DNA from 3 places in the Isoptericola sp. NPDC056605 genome. Region 2 is predicted to be linked to each of the others. Evidence: riboswitches for the same ligand, from Rfam matches in the RefSeq annotation. Region 2 holds a riboswitch; each other region holds the start of a gene.
The links. Region 2 has a riboswitch for S-adenosylmethionine ahead of ACFQ8Y_RS16100 (aminotransferase class V-fold PLP-dependent enzyme). Riboswitches for the same ligand answer to the same signal wherever they lie in the genome.
Positions count from the first base shown of each region.

Region 1: another riboswitch for S-adenosylmethionine. It lies ahead of ACFQ8Y_RS06095 (LLM class flavin-dependent oxidoreductase); the one in region 2 lies ahead of ACFQ8Y_RS16100 (aminotransferase class V-fold PLP-dependent enzyme).
Region 3: another riboswitch for S-adenosylmethionine. It lies ahead of ACFQ8Y_RS05995 (O-acetylhomoserine aminocarboxypropyltransferase/cysteine synthase family protein); the one in region 2 lies ahead of ACFQ8Y_RS16100 (aminotransferase class V-fold PLP-dependent enzyme).

Region 1 covers NZ_JBHTVT010000004.1:115,351-125,097, forward strand. The annotation lists gene ACFQ8Y_RS06075 (ABC transporter substrate-binding protein) at 1-494, opposite strand, end outside; gene ACFQ8Y_RS06080 (amino acid ABC transporter ATP-binding protein) at 572-1,432, opposite strand; gene ACFQ8Y_RS06085 (amino acid ABC transporter permease) at 1,429-2,493, opposite strand; gene ACFQ8Y_RS06090 (DUF1684 domain-containing protein) at 2,490-3,422, opposite strand; gene ACFQ8Y_RS06095 (LLM class flavin-dependent oxidoreductase) at 3,517-4,776, opposite strand; SAM riboswitch class IV at 5,145-5,258, opposite strand; gene ACFQ8Y_RS06100 (GTP pyrophosphokinase family protein) at 5,517-6,245, shown strand; gene ACFQ8Y_RS06105 (LacI family DNA-binding transcriptional regulator) at 6,280-7,299, opposite strand; gene ACFQ8Y_RS06110 (flavin-containing monooxygenase) at 7,354-9,174, opposite strand; gene ACFQ8Y_RS06115 (TetR/AcrR family transcriptional regulator) at 9,298-9,747, shown strand, end outside.
Region 2 covers NZ_JBHTVT010000016.1:66,669-76,415, forward strand. The annotation lists gene ACFQ8Y_RS16070 (peptide MFS transporter) at 1-51, opposite strand, end outside; gene ACFQ8Y_RS16075 (GNAT family N-acetyltransferase) at 109-681, opposite strand; gene ACFQ8Y_RS16080 (amidase) at 767-2,245, shown strand; gene ACFQ8Y_RS16085 (MerR family transcriptional regulator) at 2,246-2,653, opposite strand; gene ACFQ8Y_RS16090 (NAD(P)-dependent oxidoreductase) at 2,703-3,599, shown strand; gene ACFQ8Y_RS16095 (CsbD family protein) at 3,710-3,883, shown strand; gene ACFQ8Y_RS16100 (aminotransferase class V-fold PLP-dependent enzyme) at 3,957-5,399, opposite strand; SAM riboswitch class IV at 5,434-5,550, opposite strand; gene ACFQ8Y_RS16105 (RNA polymerase sigma factor) at 5,637-6,317, shown strand; gene ACFQ8Y_RS16110 (protein kinase) at 6,317-7,501, shown strand; gene ACFQ8Y_RS16115 (hypothetical protein) at 7,605-8,141, shown strand; gene ACFQ8Y_RS16120 (hypothetical protein) at 8,161-8,331, opposite strand; gene ACFQ8Y_RS16125 (rhodanese-like domain-containing protein) at 8,598-9,074, shown strand; gene ACFQ8Y_RS16130 (O-succinylhomoserine sulfhydrylase) at 9,071-9,747, shown strand, end outside.
Region 3 covers NZ_JBHTVT010000004.1:93,476-103,222, reverse strand. The annotation lists gene ACFQ8Y_RS06015 (ABC transporter permease) at 1-721, shown strand, start outside; gene ACFQ8Y_RS06010 (dipeptide ABC transporter ATP-binding protein) at 718-2,448, shown strand; gene ACFQ8Y_RS06005 (M20/M25/M40 family metallo-hydrolase) at 2,445-3,869, shown strand; gene ACFQ8Y_RS06000 (GNAT family N-acetyltransferase) at 3,977-4,444, shown strand; SAM riboswitch class IV at 4,531-4,644, shown strand; gene ACFQ8Y_RS05995 (O-acetylhomoserine aminocarboxypropyltransferase/cysteine synthase family protein) at 4,659-5,987, shown strand; gene ACFQ8Y_RS05990 (LLM class flavin-dependent oxidoreductase) at 5,984-7,303, shown strand; gene ACFQ8Y_RS05985 (LLM class flavin-dependent oxidoreductase) at 7,494-8,735, shown strand; gene ACFQ8Y_RS05980 (NtaA/DmoA family FMN-dependent monooxygenase) at 8,817-9,747, shown strand, end outside.

The DNA.
Region 1 (9,747 bases), on a different contig from region 2:
TTGCGCTCCTCGGTCACGGTGACGTTGGAGATGACGGCGTCGACGTCGCCCGACTGCAGCGCCAGGGGCCAGTCGGCCCAGGCCTTGACCTCGAGGCGGAGGTCCTTGCCGAGGCCGTCGGCGACGAGCTGCGCGATGTCGGTCTCGTTGCCGATCGGGGTCTTGTCGTCGTCGGCGAAGAAGCCGAGCGGCGGTGCCGCGCCGGCGCTGACGGCGACGACGAAGTCGTCCTTGTCCGCGAACGCGTCGGGCAGCAGGCCGACGGCCTCGGCCGACTCGGTGGACCTGATGCGGTCCTGGTCGGGGCTGGTGCTGACCTCGAGCCCGGCGGCGGCCGCGCCCTCGGAGCTGGTGCCGGCGGGCGCCTCGACGCCGTCGTCGGTGCCGGCGGCCTCGGGCGCGGAGGTGCTCACGCCGGCGCACGCCGTGAGGGCCAGCAGGGGGACGGTGGCGAGCAGGGCGAGCGCGCGGGCTCGACGGGTCGGTGCGGTCATGGGTGTCTCCTGGGACGGGTGGGCGGCCGGGGCCGCGGGTGAGGTGGTGCCGGAAGGGCGCGGGGACGCCGGGGAGGTCAGAGGACCTTGTCGAGGAACGCGCGCGTGCGGCCGTGACGCGGGCGGGAGAGCAGCTGGTCGGGCGGCCCCTGCTCGACGACGACGCCGCCGTCCATGAAGACGACGTTGTCGGCGACCTCGCGGGCGAAGCCGATCTCGTGGGTGACGACGACGAGGGTGGTGCCGGTGCTCGCCACGTCCTTGATGACCTCGAGCACCTCGCCGACCAGCTCGGGGTCGAGGGCGGACGTGGGTTCGTCGAAGAGGAGCACGCGGGGCCGCAGCGCGAGGGCGCGGGCGATCGCGACGCGCTGCTGCTGTCCGCCGGACAGCTGGCGGGGCCGCGCGTCCGCCTTGTCGGCGAGCCCGACGCGGGCGAGGAGCTCGCGCGCCTCGGCCTCCACCTCGGCACGGGGGCGGCGCTGCGCCGACAGCGGCGCCTCGACGACGTTCTCCAGCACGGTGAGGTGCGGGAACAGGTTGAAGCTCTGGAAGACGAACCCGATACGGGTGCGCTGCCCGAGGATCTCCCGCTCCTTGAGCTCCTGCAGCACCTCGCCCCGGCGGCCACCGCGTCGCGCGTGCCGACGGCGGTAGCCGACGAGGTCGCCGTCCACCGTGACGAAGCCGGCGTCGACCTTCTCGAGGTGGTTGATCGCGCGCAGCAGCGTGGACTTGCCCGAGCCCGACGGCCCGAGGACGACGGTCACGGTGCCCGGCTCGAAGGTGAGGTCCACGTCCCGGAGCACCTCGAGGGTGCCGAAGCTCTTGTGGAGGCCGTGCACCTCGACGCGTCCCGCGGCATTGTCCGGCGCCGTCGTGGGCGTCGTCGTGCGGGTCGTGGTGCGGGTCGTGGTGCGGGTCGTGGTGGCGGTCATGCGGGGCCTCCCGAGGTGCGGGCGGTGCGGGTGAGGACGCCGACCCGCGCGCGGGCCGCGAACGCCGGCGGCACGTGCGGGGGCACCGGACGACCGGTCAGACGGGCCGCGGTCACGGCGGACGACCAGCGCAGCCGCTGCAGCGGGGTGGGCGGCAGGGTGCGCACGGCGCCCTTCGCGTAGTGCCGCTCCACGTAGTACTGGACGATCGTGATCAGCGTGGTGAGGACCAGGTACCAGATCGCCGCGACGATGAGCAGCGGCACGACCTTGCCGTTGCGGCCGTAGATGACGGACGCGATGTAGAACAGCTCGCCGTACGCCAGGACGTAGACGATCGAGGTGCCCTTGAGCAGCCCGATCACCTCGTTCACCGCCGTCGGGACGATCGAGCGCATCGCCTGCGGCAGCACGATGCGGGTCACCTGGCGGCGGCGCGGGATGCCGAGCGAGGCGGCGGCCTCCTGCTGCCCCTGGTCGACGCTGAGGATGCCGGCGCGCACGATCTCGGCGGAGTACGCGGCCTGCGAGAGCCCCAGGCCCAGGATGGCGGCGCCGAACTTGTCGATGACGCCGAGGGTGTCGAACCAGAGGAACTCCGGGCCGAAGGGGACGCCGAGGCTCAGGTGCGGGTACAGGTAGGCGAGGTTGTACCAGAGCAGCAGCTGCAGCAGCAGCGGCACGGACCGGAACACCCACGTGTACGCCCACGAGACCCCGACGAGCAGGGGCGAGCGCGACAGGCGCATGAGCGCCAGCACCGTGCCCAGCGCGAACCCGACCACCGACGCCGCGGCCGTGAGCCGGATGGTCGCCCAGGCGCCGGACAGGATCGAGGGCCAGGTGAGGTACTGCGCGACGACGTCCCACTCCCACCGGTCGTTGGTGAGCAGCGAGCTGACGACCATCGCGAGCAGCACGGCCACGCCGGCGGTCGCGACCCACCGGCCGGGGTGACGGGCGGGGACGATGCGCAGGTGCGAGTACGGGGAGTCCCCGGCGTCCGGCGCGGGCGACGGGAGCGCCGGGGCGGGTGCGCCCGCGGTCCTGACGGCGGTCATCGCGGCGCCCTCTCCCCCGCGGTGACGGCGAACGGTACGTGGTTCCCCGGCGGCGGGGCAGGGCACGTGCCGTGGTCGCTGAAGGCGTACGGGAGGTTGACGGCGTCGTTCAGGTCGAGCCGTGCCACGCCCGCGCCGCCCGGGGTCAGGGACCCGGAGAGCTCGGGGCGCGCCACCCGCCAGGGCGCGACGCCGGGGGCCTCGTCGCTGAACAGCAGCGTCGGCGCGCCGCCCGGCCCTCCGGTGAGCACGAGGGTGACGGTCCGGTCGCCACGGGTCAGGTCCAGCTCGCCGACCGCCTGCAGCCGGTGCACCAGGCCGGGGCGGGCGGCACCGACCACCAGGTCGCGCGGAGTCTCGTAGAGCCGGACGGGCGCCTCCACCTGCCACGACGGGTCGTGGTCGAAGGCCGGCACCCCGGCGAAGTCGAGGCGGGTGCGGGCGTGCGGGTCGCGCAGCCGGATCGCGAGGCGGCCGGTGCGCCGCACCAGCTCGATCGCCACCGCGGCCGTCTCGCCCGCCGCGACCCCGTCGGCGTCCTGCCGGGCGCCGTCGGCACCGCCTGCACCGTCGACGGGCTCGCGCCCGGCGGGCAGGAACGTGCCCAGGACGACGCTGCCGCCCTCGGGGACGTCGCCGTCGTACGCGCCGTCCGCGACCTCGGGGCCCTGCACCCGGGGGCCGTCCGCCTCCCCCGGACGCAGGTGCGCGCCGGCGTCGTCCGCCAGCCACAGCCCGGGCACGCCGGGCAGCGGCTCCGGTCGCGACGGGAGCCAGTGGTAGCCGGCCAGGCTCAGCCAGCCGTGGGGCGCGGCGAGGTCTCGCTCGCGGTCGGCCCGCCGGCGCGCGCGTCGCTCCGCGGCGGGGTCGGCGGCGGGGTCGGCGGCAGGGTCGGAGAGGCGGACGCGCGGTGCGTCGGTGACGGTCATCGGGGACCTCCGGTCACGAGAGGACGAGCAGCGTCGCGGTGGGCTCCGACGACGCGGGCGGCGGGGGCGACGCGGCGCGCGTCGGGTCGGGCGGTCACGCGCGCACCAGCCGGGGGTCGGCGGCGCGGCCCGCGCGGGCCCGCGGCCGGGAGTGCGCGGGAGCGGGGGCGGCGACGGCCGTGGCTGCCGGGTCGACGTCGGGCAGCCCGAGCGTCGCGCGGAGCGTGCGCGGCGCCGGGGACGCCACCGCCCGCACGCCGTCGCGCACGAGCCGCGGGAGCACGCCGTCGACGAGGGCGTCCAGGTCGGGGCCGAGCGACGAGGGCCGCAGCAGGAACCCGTCGGACGCGCCGGCGTCCCGCCAGTCGACGATGGTCTCGGCGAGGTCGTCGGGGGTCCCCGCCACCACCAGCAGCCCGCCGGAGATCTCCGGGCCCTCCAGGGCCTCGACCAGCTCGAGCCGCGCCTGCGCGCTGGCCCGGTCCTCGGCCAGCACGACGTAGGCCTCGGTGAGCACGCGCAGCGTGTCGGGGTCGCGGCCGGCGGCCTCGGCCGCGTCGCGCAGCCGGGTGCGCAGGTGGATGGCGCGCGCCGGCGCGGTGGCGGCCACGCGGGCGACGTCCGCCGTCCGGGCGGCGAGGTCGATCGCGGCCTCGCTCCGGACGGAGACGACGACGGGCGGCCGGCCCTGCCGCGTCCCGCCCCCTCGGTGGGCGTCGGCGGCCTGGCCCTCGGCCGGACGGTGCCGGCGCACCGCGAACCGGATGCCGTCGTGGTCCACGCGGAAGCGTCCTTCGTCGTCCACGGCGACGGCGCCGGCGGCGTCACCCGCGGCCCCGGTCGCGAGCCCGTCCCAGTGCCGCACGACCTGCGCGGCGACGCCGCGGGCCTGCGCCGCCCAGGCGTCGTCCTGCACGACGGCGCCGGCGGGGAGGCCGACCTGCCACCCGGCCCGGCCGGAGCTCGCCTGGTCGACGCGGGCGACGGCCTGGGCGACGTGCGCCGGGTCCACGTGCGCGGTGTCGACGGCGGCGACCAGCCCGGTGCGCCTCGTGTGCGGCGCCACCCGCGCGGCGGCGACGGCGGCGTCGAGCCGCCCGGTCACCTGCCGCCGCCCCGGGTGCAGCAGGAAGCCCTCGTCGAGGGTGACGAGGTCGAGGCCACCGTCGTCGGCGGTGCGCACGAGCTGGACGAAGCGCTCGCCGTCGAACGACCGGGGCTGCACGATGCCGCGCGCCCGGTGGACGCCGGGGCGGGCGCCGGCCGCCGTGAGGTCCACACCGACGACGAGGGGGGACGGGGTGGTGCCGGGCGTGGTGGGCAGCGCGGGCGTGGTGGTCGGGGAGTACGGCACGTCGGCTCCGATCGGGGCGCGGCGGGCGGGCGCGCTCGGGCGCGGGTCGTGGACCCGCGGGTGCGCACCGCCGCCGGGAGGGCAGGGGAGGAAGGCCCGCCAGGAGCGGCGGGCGAGGGCCGTCTGCGGCCGGGCCCGGCAGGAGCCGGGCCGTCGAGGAGGGCGTCCGCCGCGAGGCGGCGGACGCTCAGGCCGCGATCAGCGGCGTCGACACCACGCCGGGGTGGACATCGGCACGGACATCGACATGGCCGTCGGCATGGACATCGGCGAGGCGGACGGCACGTGCCGGGTCCGGGACGACAGGGGGCGCGTGCTGATCGCGTCGCGGTGCATGCTCGTCCTCTCCTGCTCCCCGCCGGGGCGGGGTTCGCGTGTTGCCGTACCGTCGGCGACGGCCGGCCTGGTCCTCACCCGGGGCACCCACCCGCGCTGGGGGTTGCCGTCCGACCAGCCGGGGCTTCGCGTCGGAGCTCGTGACCACCCGGGACGGCCGGACGCGCCGCCTCACGGCGCCGCGGTCGTCCGACCCGGTGCGCAGGAACGTAGGTGCCCGACAGGGGGGTGTCAACGGTTCCCCCCGCACGTCTCGGATACTGAACCGATCCGACCGGATTTATCGGATACTCGGTCACGCAGGAATCCCGTCTACCGTGGGACGCGTGAGCCAGGACGCGAGGCACGACCCAGGGCAGCACGCCGCACACGACGCGGAGCACCGCTCCCCCGACGCCGCCGAGATCAGGGCGCTCGTCGACGACCTGCGACGCCTGGTGCTGACGTACAAGTTCGGGATCGACGAGGTCATGACCAAGATCTCGATCCTGCGCGACGAGTTCCGGCACATGCAGAACTACAACCCCGTCGAGCACGTGGGCTCGCGCCTCAAGTCGCTCGAGTCGATCGTCGCCAAGTGCCGCCGCAAGGGCATCCCGCTGACTCCCGAGGGCGTGCGCGAGCAGATGTTCGACGTCGCCGGCGTGCGCGTCACGTGCAGCTTCGTCTCGGACCTCTACAAGGTGCGGGACATGCTCACGAACCAGGCCGACCTCACCGTCCTGGAGGAGCGGGACTACATCGCGCACCCCAAGGCGAACGGGTACAAGTCGCTGCACCTCATCGTGCAGGTGCCGGTCTACCTCTCCGACCGCGTGGAGCACGTGATCGTCGAGATCCAGCTGCGCACCATCGCCATGGACTTCTGGGCCAGCCTGGAGCACAAGATCTACTACAAGTACGAGCGGGACGTGCCGCGCCACCTCACCGACTCCCTCAAGCTCGCCGCGGACGTCGCCGCGTCGCTCGACAGCTCGATGGAACGTATCCACGAGGAGGTCAAGGCGATCGCCGGCGCCGACGAGCCGGTCGAGCGCCGCGACTCCCTGCTCAGCCCCGAGGAGATCTTCCACAACTTCTGGGGCGCGGCTCGGGCGGAGCGGCTGACGCTGCGCACCACCCGCGACGACTGACCCGACGACTGGCCCGACGACTGCCCCGCGGCGGTCAGCCGGGCCCGGCCGTGCTCGCGCGCACCACGAGCTGCGGCTCGCACGTCACGAGCCGGTGCCGGTGGGCCTCGGCGCCCGTCACCAGCTCCTCCAGCAGGAGCTTCACCGCCTCCCGACCGACGGCCTCCCCCGGCTGCCGGACGGTCGACAGCGGGACGGCGGAGTCCCACGCGGCGCGGTTGTCGTCGTAGCCGATGATCGCGACGTCGTCAGGCACCCGCAGCGAGGACGACAGCAGCAGCGACTGCAGCACGCCCACGGCGAGCAGGTCCGCCGCGGCGACGACGGCGTCCGGGCGCTCGCGCGGGTCGCGCAGCACGAGGTCGTCGCCCACCCGCCGGCCGTCCTCGACCTGGACGTTCCCCGTCTGCTCCACCTCGAGCACCACGCCCGGGTGCTCGGCGACGGCGCGCTCGACCCCCAGCAGACGGTCCCGGACCGGCACGAGCTCGGTCGTGCCGGCGAACAGCAGCCGCCGGCGCCCCTGCTCGACGAGGTGCGTCGCGGCCAGGTACCCGCCCAGCTCGTTGTCCGGCACCACCGAGCAGACGTCCGAGTGGTCGCCCGGCGCGTCGACGACGACGAGCGGGACGCCCGGGGCCGAGCGGTGCAGGTCCTGCGTCGAGCCGTGGTTCGCCGCGACAAGGATGCCGGCCACGCGGTCCTCGACGAACAGGTCGACGTACGTGCGCTGCTTCTCCTCCGACATGTCGGAGTTCGCCAGCAGCAGGTTCAGGCCCGCCCGGCCGGCCTCCTCCTCGGCGCCCCGCGCGATGTCCAGGAAGTAGGAGTTCGCGAGGTCGATGATCACGAAGCCGAGCGTCGAGCTCCGCCCGGCCGCCAGCGAGCGCGCGACGCCGTTGCGGACGAACCCGAGCTCCTGGATCGCCGCCTCGACCCGGGCGCGGGTCGCGGGCGTGACGCGCACCGTGCCGTTGAGGACGTTCGACACCGTGCCCATCGACACACCGGCGGCGCGCGCCACGTCCGAGATGCTCGGGGACGAACGTCTCACCGGGGTCGTCGCTCCTCGGGCCGGCGGGTGGGGACGAGACGAGGTTACCCGCGCTCACACCGCGAGCTCGTCGACGGGCGGCACGAGGACGTCGCTCATGTCGCCCTCGCGCCACTCGGCCAGCAGGCGGTGGAACGCGACGGGGCCGGGGCTGTACGACGTCGGGGTCGCGCGCCGCGTGCCCTCGCCGTTGTAGTAGCCGGGGGTGCACTCGGCGAGGAAGGCCGAGTTGTCGACCGCGACGTCGAGGATCGTGTCGCACCACGTCTGCTCGGCCTCCGCCGTCGGCTCGACGTACCGCGCGCCGGTCTTGGCCGCGCGGGCGAGGACGGCGGCGAGATGCTCGGCCTGCTCGGTGAGGATGTGCACGAAGTTCACCGAGTTCGCGTTCTGCATCGCCCCGAGGTGGAACAGGTTCGGGAAGCCGTGGGAGAAGAAGCCGTGCAGGGTGCGCGGCCCGCGGCCCCAGGCCTCGAGCAGCGTGGTCCCGCCGCGCCCGTGCACCGGCATCGTGCCCGAGACGACGCCGGAGACGCCGACCTCGAACCCGGTCGCGAAGATCACGCGGTCGACCTCGTACTCCGCGTCCCCCACGACGACGGACGTCTCGGTCATGCGCGTGATGCCGCCGTGGTCGGCGGTGTCGGCCAGGGTGACGTCGTCCCGGTTGAAGGCCTGGAGGTACTGGTCGCTGAAGCCCGGGCGCTTGCACATGTACCGGTACCAGGGCTTGAGCGCCTCGGCCGTGGCCGGGTCGGCGACCACCTCGTCCACGCGCGCCCGGATCAGGTTCATCTTCGCGAAGTCGGCGAGCTCGTCGCGCCGCTCCCGCTCGGCGGGGTCGAGGGTCGTGTCGACGGCACCGGTGATCATCTGCCGCTGGAGCCGCGCGGTGGACGTCCAGCCGTCGCCGACCAGGTCCTCGGCGACATCCTCGCCCGAGAGGATCGCGAGGAAGTTCTCCATCCGCTCGCGCTGCCAGCCCGGCCGCAGCGAGGCGGCCCACGCGGGGTCGGTGGGCCGGTTGTCGCGCACGTCCACCGACGACGGCGTGCGCTGCATGACGTACAGGTGCGCCGCGTCGCGGGCCACGTGCGGGATCACCTGGAGCCCCGTGGCCCCGGTGCCGACCACGGCCACGCGCTTGTCCGCGAGCCCGGTCATCCCGCCGTCGGCGCTGCCGCCGGTGTAGCCGTAGTCCCACCGGCTGGTGTGGAACGTGTGCCCGCGGAAGTCCTCGATCCCGGGGATGCCGGGAAGCTTCGGCTGGGTCAGCGTGCCCGAGGAGACCACCACGTACCGGGCGCGCATCGCGTCGCCCCGGTCGGTGCGCACCAGCCACTCGGCGCCGTCCTCGTCCCAGGTGAGCTCCGTGACCCGGGTGTGGAAGAGGGCGTCGCGGTACAGGCCGTACTGCTCGGCGATCCGCACCGCGTGCCGCCGGATCTCCTCCCCGGGCGCGTAGCGCATCGTCGGGAGGTACCCCGTCTCCTCCAGCAGCGGCATGTACACCGACGCCTCGATGTCGCAGTGGATCCCCGGGTAGCGGTTCCAGTACCAGGTGCCGCCGAAGTCGCCGGCCTCGTCCATCATCCGGATCGACCCGAAGCCCGCCTCGCGCAGCCGGGCGCCCGTGAGCAGGCCGCCGAACCCGCCACCGACGACCAGCACCTCCACCCGGTCGGTCAGCGGGGCGCGCTCCGTGCGCTCGGTGTACGGGTCCTTCGCGTAGTAGCCGAACTCCCCCGCCGCCCGCCGGTACTGGGCGCTCCCGTCGGGGCGCAACCGGCGGTCGCGCTCGTGCCGGTACCGCTCGCGCAGGGCGTCGGGGTCGAGGGCGGCGATGCGGTCGGCAGGCGTCGTCGTGTCGGTCACGGAGGGCCTTTCGTCAGGAGAACGGTTCGCCAGGGCGACAGCCCTGCACCCACGAAACGTACATCAACGTACGTTTTGCGTCCGCCTCTGACGCCGTGTCGGTCCGTCGGTACCCTCGGCGCCATGGCCGAACCCGTCCGTCGCGACGCCGCGCGCAACCGCGACCTGCTGCTCGCGGCGGCCCGCCGCGTGCTCGCGGCCGAGGGCCCCGACGTCCCGCTCGAGCGGGTCGCGGCCGCCGCGGGCGTCAGCCGCACCACCCTGCACCGGCACTTCCCCAGCCGCGAGGCGCTGGCGTCGGCCGTGCTCGAGCAGAACGTCGCCGACCTGGAGACGCTCGCCACCGCCCTGGGCGACGCGGACGACGGCGTGGTCACGCTGCTCCATCACGCGCTGGACGTCCAGGTCGCCGCACCGTCGTTCGCGCTCGTCGCCCTCAGCGACTCCCCCGCCCTCGCCGACCTCGCGCGGCGCACCGCGGCGGCCTTCGCGCCGCTCCTCGCGCGTGGCCTCGCGGCCGGCGTCGTGCACCCCGGCGTGACGACGCAGCACCTCATGCTCGCCCTGCCGATG
Region 2 (9,747 bases):
GGCGTCGGAGCCGGGGGCCGGGTCGACGGCGGGAGCGTCCTCGGTGGTCACCCGTCCAGACTCCCACCGCCCGCGCCCGCCGACCTGCCGAGCACGGGGGTGCGGACGTCAGCGACCGGCGAGCCGGGCCTCGAGGCCGGCGCGGACGCCGGGCCACTCGTCGTCGACGATCGAGAAGTAGGCGGTGTCCCCCACCGTGCCGTCGGCGGCGACGCGGTGCTTGCGCAGCACGCCCTCCGGCGTGGCGCCGAGGCGCCGGATGGCCGCGCACGAGCGCGTGTTGCGGGAGTCGGCGCGCAGCGCGACCCGGCGCATGCCCCACTCGTCGAACGCGTGCCGCAGCAGCAGGAGCTTGCACGCCGGGTTGGTCGTGCCGCCCCACCAGTCGCGACCGTAGAAGGTGGTGCCGATCTCCACGCGGCGCGGGCCCGGCGCCAGCTCGTAGAACCGGGTGGACCCGCGCACCGCCCCGTCGTCGCCCACGACGGCGAACGCCGTCGTGCCCGGCGTCGCGACGCCCGCCTCGATCCACGCCTCGAGGTCCGCGACCCCTGACGGGACCGGCGACGTCATGCCGAACCAGAGGTCGGCGTCGATCAGGGGGAGCAGCGCCTCGGCGTGCTGCGGGCCGAGCGGCTCCAGGCGCACGCCGTGGCCGGCGAGGACGAGGTCGTGGATCACCGGCCCATCCTCGCCGACCATGCCCGTGCGCACGTTCTCGCGCCGCATTCCGAGCACCACCCCATGCTCGGCGCAGGATGGGGGCATGGACGACGCCCTGCACGAGATGACCGCCACCCGGTTGCGCGACCTGCTGCGCGCGGGAGAGCTCACGCCGACCGAGGTGGCCGACCACTTCCTCGCCCGGATCGAGCGCGCCAACCCCGACCTGGGGGCGTTCGCCACCGTCGCCCCCGAGGCGGCGCGCGCGCGGACGGCGGCCCTCGAGCGCGACGGCGCGCACGGCCGGGCGATCCTGTGGGGGCTGCCCGGCGGGGACAAGGACCTGTGGATGCGGGCCGGCGTGCCCGCCCGGTTCGGCTCCCGCGCCTTCGCCGGCGACGACGCCGTCGTGCCGCCGGTGAGCGACGAGATCGTCGACGTCCTCGACGCCGCCGGCATGGTGAGCCTCGGCCGCACGACCGCCCCCGAGCTCGGCTTCCCCGCGTACACCGAGCCGCTGGCGGGGCCGGTGGCACGCAACCCGTGGGACCCGAGCCTCGGGGCGGGCGGGTCGAGCGGCGGCGCCGCCGTCGCCGTCGCGGCGGGCCTGCTTCCGTGCGCGCCGGGGTCGGACGGCGGCGGGTCGGTTCGCATCCCCGCCGCCGCGTGCGGCGTGGTCGGGCTCAAGCCGAGCCGCGGCCTCGTGCCGGCGGGGTCGGGCCAGGAGTCGCTGGGCGGGCTGGTCGTCAACGGGCCGCTCGCCCGCACCACCGAGGACACCGCGCTGCTGCTGGAGGGCATGCTCACCTGGACCCCGGACGGCCGCGTGGCGCACCCGCTCACGCTGCGCGCGCCGTCGGCCCGCGCCGGGGAGTACCTGGCCGCGGCGCGGCGCGGAGAGGTGGCGGGTGATGGGGGCGAGGACGTGCGGGGCCGGTTCCGGATCGGTGTCGCGACCGACTCCGCCTGGGACGACTTCTACGCGATCACGACGTCGGACGAGGCACGCGCCGCGCTCGACACCGGCGTGGCGACGCTCGCCGGCCTGGGGCACGAGGTCGACCACCTGTCCCTCGAGCCCGACCCGACGTACGGCCCCGCCTTCCGCACCCTGTGGATGGCGGGCGCCTCCGCGGTCCCGCTGGACGACCCCGCACGGCTCGACCGGCTCGAGCCGCTCACCCGGTGGCTCATCGGCCGCGGCCGCCAGGTGCCCGCCCGCGAGCTCGCCGAGGCGCTGCGTGCGCTCACGGCGTTCGAGCGCAGGCTGGTCGCGCAGGTGTCACGGTTCGACGCCGTCGTCACCCCCGCGCTCGCGATGACGCCCCGCCCGCTCGGCTGGTTCGACCCCGAGGACCCCGAGCGCAACTTCGAGCAGCAGTGCCAGTACACGCCGTGGACGTCGATGCTCAACGTGGCGGGGCTGCCGGCGATCACGCTGCCGACCCGCTGGACCGACGACGGGCTGCCGATGGGCGTCCAGCTGATCGGGCGGCCGGGCGGCGAGACGACGCTCCTCGCGCTCGCCGCCCAGCTCGAGGACCGGCTGCGCTGGGCGGACCGGCACCCTCCGGCCTGGTGATCAGGCGGGAACCCTCTCCGCCGTCGCGCCGTCGAGCGGCGGGTAGGTCTCGCCACCCACCCGCTCCGCCGCCGCGATGTACCCGGCCAGGGCCGAGCGCGAGCGGGCGAGCCTCGCCATCTGGTCCTCCAGACGCCGCAGGCGGGAGCGCATCGCGGTCAGGAGCTCGGCACAGCCGGGCAGCTGCGGCTCCTCGCCGACCGCGCACGGCAGGACGTAGGCGATGTCCTCGGACGACAGGCCCGCGTCGAGCAGGTGCCGGATCTGCCGCACCCGCAGCACGGCCCCCTCGTCGAACTCGCGGTAGCCGTTCGAGCGTCGGGCGACGTCCAGCAGGCCCTGGGCCTCGTAGTAGCGCAGCTGGTGCGTCCGCACGCCCGTGCGGCGGCTCAGCTCACCGATCCGCATCCCGCTCCCCCTTGACCTTCACACCGGTATGAACGTCGACGATGCTGCCATGGTCACCAGAACCCACAAGCCGTCGTCCCCCGCCCCCGTCTCCGTCGTCGGACTCGGCCTCATGGGTCGCGCGCTCGCCGGCGCGTTCCTGCGGGCCGGACACCCCACCACCGTGTGGAACCGCACCCCCGCCAGGGCCGACGCGTTGGTGGCGGACGGCGCCCACCTGGCGCCCACGGCGGCCGCGGCGGTCCGTCCCGGCGGCCTGACGATCGTCTGCCTCACCGACGACGCCGCCGTGCGCGAGCTGCTCGGCCACGACGACGTCGACCTCGCCGGCGCCACGCTGGTCAACCTCACGTCCAGCAGCTCCTCGCAGGCCAGGGAGACCGCCCGGTGGGCCGCCCGGCGCGGCGCGCGATACCTCGACGGCGCGATCATGGCCGTGCCGCCCGCGATCGGGACGGCGGACGCGGTCGTCCTGCACAGCGGGCCCCGGACGGACTTCGACGCGCACGCCGCCACCCTCGCCGCGCTCGGCACCGTCACCCACCTCGGCGAGGACCCCGGGCTGGCGTCCCTCTACGACGCGGCCGGCCTCACGATGATGTGGAGCGTCCTCGACGCGTGGCTGCACGGCACCGCCATGCTCCGCACGGCCGGGGTGGACGCCGCCGCCTTCGCCCCGTTCGCCCGGCAGATCGCGGAGGGCGTGGCCGCCTGGCTGCCCGGCTACGCGGAGCAGGTCGACAGCGGCAGGTTCCCGGCGGAGGCCTCGGCCCTCGAGACGGACGCGCGCGCGATGGCGCACCTCGTCGAGGAGAGCGCGGTGCTGGGCGTGAGCACCGAGCTGCCGAGACTGCTCAAGGCCGTGGCCGACCGTGGCGTCGCCGCGGGCCACGGTCACGAGCAGTACCCGGTGCTGATCGAGGAGTTCGGCCGCCCGACGCCCTGACCTGCCGGTCGCCACCCGGAGGACCACGACCTGAGACGTCGGCGTGCGAGCCGGCGGGCACGCGCCTACGGTCGGTGCTCGAGGTCGTTCGTCCGACGGAAGGAGCCCCGATGGGACTGGGAGACAAGGCCAAGCACCTGGCGGAAGAGGCCGAAGGCAAGGCCAAGGAAGCCACGGGCAAGCTCACCGACGACGAGAGCAAAGAGGCCGAGGGCAAGGCCCAGCAGGCCAGCGCGAACCTCAAGCAGGCGGGCGACGACGTCAAGGACGCGTTCAAGGGCTGACCCGCTGACACGACGGGGCGCCACCGCACGGTGGCGCCCCGTCGTCATGTCCGCCCGGGGCAGGGCCGACGGCTCAGAGGTCGTCGGGCAGGCAGCCGAACGCCTCGTCGGCGCCCAGCGCGGCGGTGGCGAGCAGCCCCTCGAGGCCGGAGCCCTCGGGCACGGGGCGCGGGTCGTCGACGACGACCCACAGCCCGTCCACGACGTCGTACTGCGCCTGCGGCCCCTCGGTCACGAGCGAGCGGACGGCGGCGACGAGCCGCTCGACCTCCTCGCCCGCGGTGCCGAGGCCCACCGACGCGCGGACGGCGCCGGCGTCGAAGCCGAGGCGGCCGAGCAGCGGGTGGGCGCAGAACCGGCCGTCGCGCACGCCGATGCCGTGCTCGGCGGACAGGTACGCGGCGACGAGGCCGGGGTCGTATCCGGTGACGGTGAACGTCACGACCCCCACCGGGTCGACGGCGTCGTCCCAGACGTGGACGACCTCGACGCGCTCGATCTCGCCGAGCCCGTCCACGAGCCGGCGCCGCAGGGCGTCCTCGTGCCCGGCCGCGACCCACGGGTCGAGGGCGGCGAGCTCGTCGCACGCGGCCGCGAGCGCCACCGCTCCCACGACGTTGGGCGAGCCGGCCTCGTGCCGGGCGGGGCCCTCGTGCCAGTCGGTCGTGGTGGTGCGCACCCGGCGCACGGCGCCGCCGCCGGCCAGGTACGGGGTGCCGGCGTCGAGCCAGTCGCGCCGGCCGACCAGGGCACCGGCCCCGAACGGCGCGTACGTCTTGTGGCCCGAGAACGCGACGTAGTCGACGCCCGTCTCCGCGAGCGAGAAGCGGCGGTGCGGCACCAGCTGGGCGCCGTCGAGCACGACGCGCGCGCCGGCGCCGTGCGCGGCGGCGACGACGTCGGCCACGGGCAGCGCCTCGCCGGTCACGTTGGACGCGCCGGTGAGCGCCAGGAGGGCGTAGGGGCGGCCCGCGGCAGCGGCCGACCCCAGCTCTTCCTCGATCTCCGCGAGGGTGGCGGCCACGGACGGGCCGCCCGCGACGACGGTCGCGTCGGTGACGCGCTGCCAGGGCAGCAGGTTGGCGTGGTGCTCGATGTCGAGCACGAGGACGCGGCCGGGCTCGCCGGTGGCCGGGTCGGCGGGCACGCAGCCCGCGAGCAGGTTGAGCGAGTCCGTCGTGTTGCGGGTGACGATCGTGAGGTCGTCCTCGCGGGCTCCGACGAACGCGCCGATCGTGCGGCGGGCCGTCTCGTACAGGGCCGTCGAGACCTGCGACAGGTAGCCGGCGCCGCGATGGACGCTGGCGTACAGCGGCAGCACGCGCGCGACCCGGTCGGCCACGGCCTGCAGGGCGGGCGCCGACGCCGCGACGTCGAGGTTGGCGTACGGCAGCTGACGGCCGTCGACGAGCGGCACGAGCGTGTCGCTCCCGACGACGGGCAGCACGGGTGCGACGTCCTGCACGGCGCCGACGCGCACGGCGGGCACCGCAGGCGCGGGGGTGAGCGTGGTCATGCGTGGTCCTCCTCGGTCGTGCCGGGGAGGTGGCTCCCCGCGCTTGCCCGCGCGCCGGACGGCGCAGGGCCAGGTCGTCACCCGGGGCACCCCGCCGCGAGAGGAGGGTTGCCGGCCAGCGAGCCGGGGCTTCGCGCTGGCGCTCTTGACCTGCCGCCCATCGTGCGTGCGCAGCACCACATGGTCAAGCGGAGCCCGCCCCCTTCTCACGATGCGGTCGCGTGAGACGCTGGATGCATGCCCGATCGCACCGTTCCGGCCTCCGGCGCGCCTCCGGGAGGCCCCGTCGGAAGCCCCGTCGGAACCCCGGCCGAGCTGGTCGCCCGCGCCCTCGCCGGCGGCGACCTCCACGCCGCAGGGCTCGCCGCCCGCGCGGCGACCGGGGACGACGCCGCCGACGTCCTCGACCTCGTCGGCGGGCGGGCCGCCGCGGGCTCCGCGCCCGCGACCGAGCTGCTGGTGGAGCTGCTGGACGCGTCCGGCGTCGTCCGGCGCTTCGTGCGCGGCGCCCTGCTCGACGAGGCCGCCGTGGACGACGTCTCCCAGGACGTGCTGGTCTCCGTGGCGACGTCGGTCCGGTCGTTCGCGGGCGGGTCGCGGGTCACCACGTGGGTGCACGGGATCGTGCGCCACCGGGTGGTCGACCACCTGCGTCGGCAGCGCGCCACCGCTCCCCTGCCCGACGACGACGTCGGGCCGTCGGAACGGATGAGCTCCCTCATCGCCACGCGCGCCACCGTGCGCGACGCGCTCGCCGCCCTGCCCGAGCTCTACCGCGAGCCCGTGACGCTGCGCGACATCGAGGGCCTGCCCTACGCGGAGGTGGCCGACCGTCTGGGTCGCAGCGTCGGCACCGTGAAGTCACAGGTCTCGCGCGGCCGCGCGCTCGTGGCCGCGGCCCTCGGGGGCCTGTCCTGATGGCCGCGGCGGCCGCGCCCGAGCCGCTGCTCGGGCGGTACCGGGTGGGCGACGTGATCGGCGTCGGGTCGTTCGCCACCGTGCACCGCGCCGTGGACGAGCGGCTGGACGACGTCGTCGTGGTGAAGGTGCTGGCCGAGAACCACAGCCTCAACCCGGAGGTCCGCGAGCGGTTCATCGCGGAGGGCCGGGCGCTGCGGCGGGTGGCGAGCCCGCACGTCGTCGCCGTGCACGACATCGGCGAGAGCGACCGCCAGCAGCCCTACCTCGTCCTCGAGCTCGCCGACCGCGGCACCCTCGCGGCCCGCGTCGCGGCCCTGCGGGCGGACGGGTGGACGGCGACGCCCGCCGACGTGCTCGCCGTCGCCCGGGGGCTCGCCGCCGCGGTCGAGGCCGTGCACGCCGCACGCCTCGTGCACCGGGACCTCAGCCCCGGCAACGTGCTGCTGCGCACCGGCCCGGAGGGCGCGGTCGAGGGCGTTCCCGCCGCCGTCGTCCGGCCGGACGAGCGCCTCGTCCTGGCCGACCTCGGCATGAGCAAGGACCTGGCCCGCAGCTCCGGGCTGACCGTCGCGGGCGGCACCGAGGGGTTCCGGCCGCCGGAGCAGGACGGCCCCGGCACGGTCGACACCCGCGCCGACCTGTGGGCGATGTCCGCGCTGCTGTCCTGGCTCGTCGACGGCGCCGACCTCCCGCGCTCCCTCGACGCCGCGCTGCGCCGCAGCCTCGCCGACGCCCCCGCCCGGCGGCACCCCGACGCCGCAGCCTGGCTGGCCGACGTCGAGGGGGCGCTCGGCCCGGGCACGACCGGCGGCCCGGACCGCGCGCGACGCCGCCCCGGCGCCGTCGTCGCCGCGGTCACCGCCGCCGTCCTCGGCCTGGGCGCGGGCGCCGGCGTCACGGCCTGGCTCGACCGGCCTCGCGCTGCCGGGGGCGGCGCGAGCGTCGACATCTCCGGGCCCGGGACGGCGACCGTCGGCGAGCCGGTCACCCTCACGGCCGACGTCGCGGGCGCGGAGCACTGGGTGTGGACGCTGCCCACGGGCACCTACGTGGCCGACGACGAGCGCGTGCGGCTCACCGCCAGCAGCACCGGCGCCGCCGAGGTGGTGCTCGAGGCCCGCGCCCCGGACGGGACCGCCCTCACGGCCGTGCACCGGCTGCGGGTCGGCGCCGGGTCCTGACCCGGACGAAGAAATCTCGGTCCGCGTGCAACCTTTCCGCCGCCGCGGACGACTCACGGGGGTCAGCACCGCACGGGGCTGGCACCATCGACCAGGAGAGACCATGCGACACCTTCCCCGCCGACTGACGCCGATCGCCCTCGCGAGCCTCCTCGCCCTGAGCGCGTGCGCGTCCCCGACCCCCGACGCCGAGTTCGACGACCCGGGGACCTCGGCGTCGGACACGACGGCGACGCAGCCCGCCGACGACGCCGCAGGCGCCGACGAGCAGGCCGACGGGACCGAGGAGACCGCCGACGCGCCGGCGGCGAAGGATCCCTCGGCGTACACCGTCCGCTACGCCGACAGCGACAAGACCGTCATCACCCTCGACCGGGCCCAGGTGGAGCAGCTCACCGGCACCGACCTGGCCGCCGGCACCGCCGACTCCCAGGCCGTGCTCGCGGAACCCGGCACCTGGTCGGGTGCGGACACGAAGGAGCACGCCGACGTCATCGTCGACGCCGCGACCCGCGAGTCCGACCGGATCGACCGCGTGCTCACGCAGCAGGCGGACGGCCGCGACGTCGAGCTGCGGCTGTTCGTCAAGCACCACCAGCACGCCCACGTGGCGCACTTCGGCGAGGACGACGACGACTGACCCCCAGGTGTGCCGCGGGTCAGACGCCAGGGCCGTCCCGCCAGCCGAGCACGTTGTCCGCGCCCTGGGGGTAGGGGGCCTCGTGCGGGCGCCCGCCCTCGGGACGCGGCGGCGGCAGGTCGCGCGGACGCTCCAACGGCTCCTTGCGCTCGCGCCGGAACCACCCCTTGATCGTGGCGAGGATTGCCATCGTCCGTCTCCTTCGAGGTGCGGTCGAGCCCGGATCCTGCCGGAGACTTTACCTTCGGCCGCGCCTGGGCACACCGGGGACGCACGGCGTTCGCGTCCCGAGACGGGGTGACCAGCACGCGGACGCCTGTCGTACGATCGCCAGGACCATCCCGAGCGGCCGAGTGACGTGGCACGTCGACGCCGCAGCAACCCGCGGGCCGGTCGCCGGCGACGGCGGCCCGTCCGGACGAGGGTGCTACCGCCACGACCGATGGGAGGACTGCGATGAGCACCCAGATCGATCCCCGCCCCGCCGAGGGCTACGCCGGCGACCTCACCCCGCAGCAGGCGTGGGACCTGCTCGCCGGCGATCCGGACGCCGTCCTCGTCGACGTGCGCACCGAGGGCGAGTGGCGCGCCATCGGCGTGCCGGACACCGCGACCGCCGGGAAGGCCCCGGTCTTCGTCGAGTGGGTGCAGGCGGGCGGGCGCCCGAACGCCGGCTTCCTCGCCGAGCTCGCCGCCGCGGGCGTGACCGCGGACCGCCCCGTCGTCTTCCTGTGCCGCTCCGGCCAGCGCTCGATCGGCGCGGCGCGCCTCGCGACGTCGTCGGGCCTCGGCCCGGCGTACAACGTGCTCGAGGGCTTCGAGGGCGGCCCCGGCTTCGACGGCGTCCGCGACCGCGAGGGCTGGAAGGTGCGCGGCCTGCCGTGGGGCGCGTACGACGCCGCCCGGCAGCAGGACCCGGAGCAGGCCCGATGAGCGGCGTGCAGGTCCCGACCGGCCCTGGCGCCGACCCCACGACCTTCGGCGGCTCGCGCCCGCTGCCCGCCACGGTCCGGCCCGCGACCCTGGCCGTGCGCGGCGGGCACCGTCGGTCGGACTTCCAGGAGATGTCCGAGGGCCTGTTCCTCACCCAGGGGTACACCTACGCCTCGGCGGCGGACGCCGAGGCGGCGTTCGCCGGCGAGCGCTCGCAGTTCCTGTACTCGCGGTACGGCAACCCGACGGTGCACACGTTCGAGGAGCGGCTGCGCCTCATCGAGGGTGCCGAGGCCTGCTACGCCACGGCGTCGGGCATGTCGGCGGTGTTCAACGCCCTCGCCGCGCTGGTCTCCAGCGGTTCGCGCATCGTCTCGGCGCGGGCCCTGTTCGGGTCCACCAACGTCATCTACGACGAGATCTTCGCCAAGTGGGGGGTGCGCGTCGACCTGGTCGACGGGCACGTGACCTCGCAGTGGGAGGAGGCCCTCGCCACGCCGGCAGACGTCGTGTTCTTCGAGTCGCCGTCCAACCCCATGCAGGACCTCGTGGACGTGCGGCGGGTGGCCGAGCTCGCGCACGCCGCCGGCGCCGTCGTCGTGGTGGACAACGTGTTCGCGACGCCGGTGCTGCAGAAGCCGCTCGAGCTCGGTGCCGACGTCGTCGTGTACTC
Region 3 (9,747 bases), on a different contig from region 2:
CACCGCCCAGGACCCGCTGGGCGGCGTCCCCGCCGACCGGCTGCAGGCGCCGTCGGGCGCGCACTGGTTCGGCACCGACCACCTGGGGCGCGACGTGTACGCCCGGGTGGTGCACGGCGCGTCGCTCACGCTGCGCACGACGGCGCTCGCGGTGGTCGTCGGCCTCGTCCTCGGTTCCCTGCTGGGCCTGCTCGCGGGCTTCCTGCGCGGCTGGGTGGACGACGTGATCGGCCGGCTGGTCGACATGCTCCTCGCGATCCCGAGCATCCTGCTTTCCCTGGCGATCATCACCGCGCTCGGCTTCGGGCCGGTCAAGGTGGCGATCGCGGTGGGCATCGGCTCGGTGGCGACCTTCGCCCGCGTCATGCGGGCCGAGGTGCTGCGCGTGTCGACCTCCGTGTACGTCGAGGCGGCCCGGGCGTCCGGGCTACGTTGGCCCGCCGTGCTCGGGCGCCACGTGCTGCCGAACTCCTCCGGCCCCGTGCTGGCGCTCGTCGCCCTCGACTTCGGCACCGCCGTGCTGGCCGTGTCCGCGCTGAGCTTCCTCGGCTACGGCACGCCGCCACCAGCGCCCGAGTGGGGCGCGCTCGTCTCCGGCGGGCGCGACTACCTCGCCACCGCGTGGTGGCTCACCACCCTGCCCGGGCTCGTCATCGTGGCCGTCGTGCTCGCCGCCAACCGTGTGTCGCGGGCCCTGGAGAAGTCGGGAGAGGACCAGTGACCGGAGCAGCACGCCCGCCGGCGGCGGAGGCGCCCGCGCCCCAGACCCCGGTGCTCGAGATCAGCGGCCTCGAGGTGGCCTACCGGGCCGCCGACGGCGGCACCCGCCCCGCCGTGCGGGGCGTGGACCTGCGGGTCGGGGCGGGAGAGGTGGTGGCCCTGGTCGGCGAGTCCGGCTCGGGCAAGAGCACGACGGCGCACGCCGCCCTGCACCTGCTTCCCCGCGGCGGCGAGGTCACGGCCGGCCGCATCCGGCTCGACGGCCGGGACCTGTCCGACCTCACGGCGAAGGAGTGGCAGGACGTGCGCGGCCGCCACGTGGGCCTGGTGCCGCAGGACCCGACCGTCTCCCTCAACCCGGTGGTCCGGGTGGGGGACCAGGTCGCCGAGGTGCTCGTCATCCACGGGTTGGCGCGCCGCGCGGACGCCAAGGTCCGCGCCGTCGAGCTGCTGCGCCAGGCCGGCGTGGACGACCCCGCGGCGCGGGCGCGCCAGTACCCGCACCAGCTCTCGGGCGGCCTGCGTCAACGGGTGCTCATCGCGATCGCCATCGCGGCCGGGCCCCGCCTGATCGTCGCGGACGAGCCGACCAGCGCCCTCGACGTCACCGTGCAGCGCCGCATCCTGGACCACCTCGACTCGCTCGTGCGCGAGACGGGCACCGCGGTGCTGCTCATCACCCACGACCTGGGGGTGGCCGCCGACCGCGCCGACCGCATCGTGGTCCTCGAGCAGGGACTGGTGGTCGAGGAGGGCCCCGCCGCCCGCCTGCTGGCCGACCCGCAGCACCCGTACACGCGCGCGCTCCTGGCGGCCGCGCCGAGCCTGGCGAGCTCGCGCCTCGTCGTCGTCGGCGGCGACCGCGGCTCCGCCCCCGACGCCGAGCGGCGCGCGGAGCCGGCGCCGTCCTCCGCGGAGGGCACGGCGTCGCCGGTGCTCGCGCTCGACGGCGTCCGCAAGGAGTTCCCACTGCCGCGCGGGGCGGAGCGCCGCACCCTCGTCGCGGTCGACGACGTGAGCCTCGCGGTGGGGCGGGGGCGCACCTACGCCCTGGTCGGGGAGTCCGGCTCGGGCAAGAGCACGACGGCGCGCCTGGCGCTGCGTCTCGAGCAGCCCACGGCCGGGAGCGTCGTCTTCCGCGGCGAGGACATCACGGACGCGCGCGGACGGGAGCTGCGCGCGCTGCGACGGGGCTTCCAGGTGGTGTACCAGAGCCCGTACGCGTCGCTCGACCCCCGGTTCACGGTGGAGCAGATCGTGGCCGAGCCGCTGCGCGCCTACGGCGTCGGCGATCGCGCGGAGCGCGCCGACCGGGCGCGGGCCCTGATCGAGGACGTCGCGCTGCCGGCCGACGTGCTGCGGCGCGGCCCCCGGGAGCTGTCCGGCGGGCAGCGCCAGCGCGTCGCCATCGCGCGGGCGCTGGCCCTGCAGCCGGAGCTCGTCGTGCTGGACGAGCCCGTGTCCGCGCTCGACGTCTCGGTGCAGGCGCAGATCCTCGAGCTGCTGGTGCGGCTCCAGGCCGAGCACGGGCTCGCGTACCTGTTCATCTCGCACGACCTCGCGGTCGTGCGGCAGGTGGCCGACCAGGTCGGCGTGATGAGCCGCGGCCGGCTCGTGGAGCAGGGTGCGGCGGACCAGATCCTGCTGGACCCGCAGGAGGAGTACACGCGCGAGCTCGTCGCGGCCATCCCCGGCCGCCGGGCCGTGCAGAGGCTGGAGACGGTATGACGACCACGACGACCTCCACGACGACCTCCACGACGACCTCCACGACGACCTCCACGACGACGGCGGCGCCCACGAGCGGCGGGCGGCGGCTCACGACCGAGGAGGTGCTCGCGGGCCAGACGGTCGAGCTGTTGCGGGCGCTCATCCGCAACGCGTGCGTCAACGACGGCACGGTGGGCTCGGGCCAGGAGGTCCGCAACGCGGAGACCATCGCGGACTTCCTCGACGGCGCCGGGCTGGAGCTCGAGCGGGTGGAGCCGCAGCCCGGGCGCACGTCGCTGGTCACGCGCGTGCACGGCACCGACCCGACGGCGCCGAGCCTCGGCCTGGTCGGGCACACCGACGTCGTCCCCGTCGAGCCGGACGGCTGGAGCCGCGACCCGTTCGGGGCCGAGCTCGTCGACGGCTGGGTCTGGGGCCGGGGCGCGATCGACATGCTCGGGCTCACGGCGGCCTACGCCGTCGTGACGCGGGCGCTCGCGACCTCCGGCCGCCCGCCGCGCGGCGACCTGCTGCTCGCCGCCGTCGCGGACGAGGAGCACGGCAGCGTGTGGGGGGTCGACTGGCTCACCACCCATCGGTGGGACCTGGTGCGGGCCGACCACGTGCTCACCGAGTCCGGCGGCGTGCCCGTGGGGCCGCTCGGGGCGCGGACGCTGGCCGTGGGGGAGAAGGGCGGCGCCGGCCGGCTGCTGCGCGTGCACGGCCGGCCCGGGCACGGCTCCGGCCCGTGGGGCAGCCGGAACGCCATCGTCATCGCCGCCGAGGTGGTGCGGCGCATCGCCGCCGCCCGCGGCCCCGTCGTCGTCGGCGACCTCTGGCGCCGGTACGTGGACGCGCTGGCGCCGGAGCCCGACCTGCGCGCCGCCCTGCTCGACCCGGAGCGGCTCGACGACGCGCTCCCGCGGCTCGGCGCCCTCGGCGCGGTCGCGCACGCCACGACGCACACGACGCTCGCCCCGACCGTCATCGGCGCCGGGTCCAAGCCGAACGTCATCCCGGGCCTGGCCGAGATCACGCTCGACATCCGCGTCCTGCCGGGCACCCGGCCCGGCGACGTCGAGGCGCTGCTCACCGAGACCCTCGGGGACCTGGCGGAGCACGTCGAGATCGTGGGCGACCGGTTCGGCGAGTCCTCCCTGTCGCCCACGGACAACGACCTGTACCGCGTCATCGAGCGGACGGTGTCGGCCCGCACCGGGGGCGCCCCCGTGGTGCCGACCCTCGGCACGGGCGGCACCGACGGGCGGTTCTACCGGCGCCGCGGCGTCCCGGCCTACGGCTTCGGGCTGCTCAGCGCCGACTGGGACCCCGGCACCTGGCGCGGGCTCTTCCACGGCAACGACGAGCGGGTCGACGTCGCCTCCCTCGAGCTCACCACCGCCGCGCTGCACGACGTCGTCACGACGTTCCTGCGCTGAGGGCGGGCATGGGAACGGCCACCGCCAGGGTCCCCGGCCCCGCGACTCCCGGGGACGGCCCGCCGGGACCGGCGCGATGGGTCGCCACCGGATGGGACGACCCCCGCGTGGCCGCCCTCCGGGACGCCATGGACGCGGACCTCGCGCCCCGCTACGCCGCCCTGCGCGCCGAGCGGGCCCGCCTGTTCGCGGCGCGCGCGCCCGGCGGCCTCCAGGTCGTGCCGACGGCCGAGGAGGTCCTCGTGACCTGGTTGGCCCTCGTCGGCGACGAGCCTGTCGCGACGGCGTCGCTGCGCCGGCTCGGCACGCCGGACGCGGCGACCGACGCGGTGACGTACGAGGTCAAGCGGCTCTTCGTGCTCCCCGCCCACCGGCGGCGCGGCCTGGCGGCCGCGGCGTTGACGGCGGTGGAGGGCTCGGCGCGGGAGCGGGGGATCGGCGAGCTGCGGCTGCAGACCGGTGTGCTGCAACCGGAGGCGGTCGCGCTCTACGAGCGCGAGGGGTGGCGGCGGATCCCGCCGTACCCGCCCTACCCGCCCGAGTCGAGCGTCTGCTTCGTCAGGTCGCTGCGGTAGCCGGGACAGCACGTGCGGGTCCGGCATACGAGACCGCGCCGGACCGGGGTTGACGGCCGCGCCCTCGTCGGCTTCCCTGCGCCCCAGGTGACGAGCGCCAGTGCCAAGGCCCGGCTGGCTGGCCGGCAACCCTTCGACGTGACGGGGTGCCCCGGGAGCGACCTGACCGCTGCGCGACCGCGCGGGGGTAAGCACGGTTCTCCAGGAGACGACGTTGACGACCCTGACCGAGACGCACCCCACCGACCCGACCCGGCCCCACGGGTTCACGACGACACAGGTCCACGCCGGGGGTTCCGAGGGCGACGGCCCTGGGAGCGCGAGCCCTCGAGCGACCCCGATCCATCTCACGGCGGGGTTCCGGTTCGCCGGCTACGAGGACGCCGAGGCGCACTTCGGCGCCGGCGAGGGATACGCGTACACGCGCCACGGCAACCCGACCACGGAGTCCGTCGAGCGCCGGATCGCCCGCCTGGAGGGCGGTGCCGAGGCGCTGTTCCTCGCCTCGGGCCAGGCGGCGATCACGACGACGCTCCTCGGCCTCGTCGGCGCGGGCCAGCGCGTGCTCGCCTCGCCCAGCCTCTACGAGGGCACGCGGGGGCTGCTCCTGGAGAACCTGCCCCGCCTCGGGATCGAGACCGACTTCGTCGCGGACCCGGCGGACGTCGGCGCGTGGGAGCGGGCGATCACCCCGGACACCCGGGTCGTGTTCCTGGAGTCGATCCCCAACGCGCGCGGCGACGTGCACGACCTCGCCGCGATCGCGCGGGTCGCGCACGCCCGCGGTCTCGCGTTCGTCGTCGACAACACGCTGGCCACCCCGTACCTGCTGCGACCGATCGAGCACGGCGCCGACGTCGTGGTGCACTCCGCGAGCAAGTTCCTCGCCGGGCACGGGTCGGTGCTGGGCGGGGTGGTGGTCGACGCCGGGACGTTCGACGCCGAGGCGTCGGGCCGGCTGTACCCGCACCTGGTCGCCCCGTCGCGGCTCGGCGGGGCGAGCCTCGTCGAGCGGCACGGCGGCCGGGCCCGGATCGCCTACCTCCGCGAGAGCGTCGCGCCGCGGTTCGGGCCGACCCCGTCGCCGATCAACGCGTTCCTCGTGGGGCAGGGCGTCGAGACGCTCTCGTTGCGCGTGGCACGGCAGAGCACGAACGCGCTGGCCGTCGCGCGGTTCCTCGAGGGGCGGCCGGAGGTCGACCACGTGGACTACCCGGGCCTCGGTTCGAGCCCGTCGGACGGGCTCGCGCGCCGCTACCTGCCCGACGGGCAGGGCGCCGTCCTGCAGGTGACGCTCCACGGCGGCGCGTCGGCGGCGCGCCGGTTCGTCGAGGGCCTGGGGATCGTCACGCACATGACGCACGTGGGCGACGTGCGCTCCCTCGTGCTGCACCCGGCGAGCACCAGCCACGTGCTGCGCACCCCGGCCGAGCAGGCCGCGCAGGGCGTCCACCCGGGCACGCTGCGCCTGTCCGTCGGCATCGAGGACCTGCCCGACCTCCTGGACGACCTCGAGCGCGGCCTCAAGGCGGTGGCGGCATGACCCGGCTGCAGCACCTCGGCTGGTTCCTCGCGCGCGGCTTCGGCCCGCACGGCTGGGGCCACGACTCCCTCGGGTGGGGCTACGACTGGACCCGGCCGGACCTCTACCAGGAGTCCGCGCGGGCGCTGGACCAGGCCGGGCTCGACCTGCTGATCATCGAGGACGCGCCGTCCCTCGGCGGGCCCGAGACGCTCGACCTGCGGGTGCGCGCTGCGTTCGGCGGGCCCAAGCACGACCCGCTCCTGCTGGCCCCGTACCTGTTCGCCGCGACGCGGCACCTCGGCGTCGTGCCGACCGTGAACCCGGCCGCCGTCCTGCCGTACACCGCCGCGCGGCAGCTCGCGTCGCTCCAGCACCTGTCCGGCGGACGGCTCGGGATCAACGTCGTGACGGACGTCGGCAGCGCGCGGCACTTCTCCGACGCGCCACCGCTGTCCCACGACGCCGCGTACGACCGGGCCGAGGAGTGGCTGGCGGGGGTGCGCGACCTGTGGCGCAGCTGGGACGACGGCGCGCTCGTCGCGGACCCGGTGACCGGCCGGTACGCCGACGGGTCGCGGCTGCGGCCGGTGCGTCACCGCGGCGAGCACTACGCGTTCGACGGGCCGCTGAACGCGATCCCGTTCCCGGACGGGGACGAGCCCGCGATCGTCTCGCCCGGCGGGTCGGCCCGGGGCCTCGGGTTCGCCGGGGCCAACAGCGACGTGCAGCTCGCGCTGGCCCCGCTGACCCAGGAGGGCGTGCGCGCCTACCGGGCGAAGGTGCACGCCGCGGCCCGCGACGCGGGGCGGGCGCCCGAGGACGTCAAGGTGCTCTTCGCGATCAAGCCCGTGCTGGTGTCCAGCCCCGAGGAGGCGGACCGGGTGGTCGCTGCGTCGGCGCGCCCGGACGAGGCGACCCTGCTCCGGGTCGCCGAGCAGCAGTCGAGCGACCTGGAGACGGACCTCACCGCCCTCGACCTGGACGCGCCGCTGCCGCCGGGGACGTTCGGCGAGCACGTGTCGCACGGGTCGGTGCGGCGGCTCGTGGGGGACCACGACGTCGCGACGACGCCGCTGCGCGCCCTGCTCACCGCGTTCGCGCGGGCCGGGCGGATCGCCGACCGCAGCGGGTGGGTCGGCACGGCCGACGAGCTCGCCGACCTGATCGAGGAGCTCGGCGAGTGGGGCAACGACGGCGTGCTGCTGTGGGGCGACCTGCACCCGGTCACCGTGCACCGCACGCTCGACGTGCTGGTGCCGATCCTGCGCCGCCGGGGGATCCTGCGCACCGAGCACGCCGAGGGTGGCCTGCGCGCCAACCTCCGCAGCTTCTGACCGTGGCGGCCGGGGCGTCCGCCGCCGGCCTGCCGGGCCGACCGTCTCACCTGAAGAGACGCTCGGCCGGAACCCTGGGGCGCCGCGCGCCGCGGACCTAGGTTCCCGACACCGGGACCGGCCGTCATCGCCCCGGGGCCCCGGGCCCCGCGGCGGCACGGACATCGACGCAGACTTCGAGGAGCAGCACATGTCGAGCACCACCACCCCGAACAGCATCCCGTCGGCCGTGCGACCGGTCGTCGCCGTCGCCCTCGACGGCGCGGGCTGGCACCCGGCCGCGTGGCGGGAGCCGGCGGCCCGCCCCGAGGCCCTGACCGACCCCCACTACTGGGTGGACCTCGCCCGGCGTGCCGAGGCGGGCCTCGTCGACCTCGTGACCTTCGAGGACAGCTTCGGCCTGCCGACGGTGCCGTACGACGACCCGGACGGGGAGCGCGTCGATCGCGTGCGGGTGCGGCTCGACGCCGAGCTGGTCGCCGCGCGGGTCGCACCCGCCACCCGGCACGTCGGCCTCGTCCCCGTGGTCACCACCACGCACACCGAGCCGTTCCACGTCTCCAAGGCGCTCGCCACGCTCGACCACACGAGCCGCGGGCGCGCGGGTTGGCAGGTGCGGGTGTCGGCGGTCGCCGCCGACGCGGCCCTGACCGGCCGTCGCGAGGTGCCCGAGGTCGCGTTCGAGGACTTCCTCGCGGTGCGCGGAGCCGAGCACGTGGCCGACCTGTTCGACGAGGCCGTCGCCGTCGTCGACACCGTGCGCGCGCTGTGGGACTCGTGGGAGGACGACGCCGAGATCCGCGACGCCGCGACGCGCCGGTTCATCGACCGCGACAAGGTGCACCGGGTCGACGCCGAGACGCCCTGGTTCTCGGTGCGCGGGCCGTCGATCACGCCGCGCCCGCCGCAGGGCCAGCCCGTCGTGACCCTGCTCGCGCACGCCGCGATCCCGTACGAGGCGGCCGCCCGGGCGGGCGACGTCGTGTTCGTCACGCCCGCGGACGACGCCGGCGCCCCGGCCGTGCTCGCCGACGTGCGCGCGGCCGAGGAGCGCGTCGGGCGCACCGGGGAGCCGCTGCGTGTGGTCGCGGACCTCGCCGTCGTGCTGGACACCCCGGGGGAGCGCGGCGCGGACCGCCTCGCGCGCCTGGACGACCGTGCCGGCGGGCCGTGGGTCACCGACGTGCGCGTCGTCGTGGGCAGCGCGGCCGAGGTCGCCGACGTCGTGGAGGCGTGGGTGCGGCTCGGGTACGACGGCGTCCGGCTGCGGCCCGCCGTCCTGCCCGACGACCTGGACGCGATCACCGCCGACCTGCTGCCCGAGCTGCGGCGCCGTGGGCTCGCGCGCACCTCCTACGACGCCGACGGCGCCACCCTGCGCGGGCTGCTGGGCCTGCCCGCGGACGTCCCGAACCGCTTCGCCGCCGTCTGAGACGGCCCTGGCAGCGCCGACCGTGGCATCGCCGACCGTGACACCGCCGACCGTGACACCGCCGACCGAGAGGACCCGACCATGAGCATCCCCGAGAACAAGCCCCGCAAGCAGATCATCCTCGGCGCCTACCTGGGCGGCGTGAACCACCACACCCTGTGGCACCTGCCCGAGGCGGGCAGCCAGATCGACTTCTCGTCGTTCGAGCACACGGCGCGCACCGCCGAGCGGGGGCGCTTCGACTTCTTCTTCCTCGCCGAGGGGCTCGCCCTGCGCGAGCGCGACGGCGAGGTCTTCGACCAGGACGTCGTCGGGCGCCCCGACACGTTCACCGTGCTGGCCTCCCTCGCTGCCGTGACGGACCACCTGGGCCTCGCCGGCACGATCAACTCGACGTTCAACGAGCCGTACGAGCTGGCCCGCCAGCTGGCCTCACTGGACCACCTCTCGGGCGGGCGCGCGGCGTGGAACGTCGTGACGAGCTTCGACGCCTTCACGGGGGCCAACTTCCGGCGCGGCGGCTTCCTCGACCGCTCCGAGCGCTACGAGCGCGCGGCCGAGACGCTGGCCACCGTGCGCGAGCTGTGGGACTCCTGGGCCGACGACGACCTCGTGATCGACAAGGAGGCCGGCGTGTTCGCCCCGCGCGGCGCCGGCGCCTTCCGGCACTCCGGCCCCCAGTTCGACGTGGCGGGACGGTTCGGGGTCCCGCGGCCGCCGCAGGGCCACCCCGTGATCCTGCAGGCCGGGGTGTCCCCGCAGGGGCGGGACTTCGCCGCGGCCGGTTCCGACGCGATCTTCTCGCCGTACGGCAGGTTCGAGGAGGCGCGGGAGTACTACGTGGACGTCAAGGCGCGGGCGGCGCGGCTCGGGCGCAACCCCGACCACCTGAAGATCCTGCCCAGCGCGTCCTTCGTGCTGGGGGACACCGAGGCCGAGGCCCGCGAGAGGTCCCGGTGGGTGCGCGAGGAGCAGGTGCCGGGCCGGACGGCGCAGATCCTGCTGGAGCAGA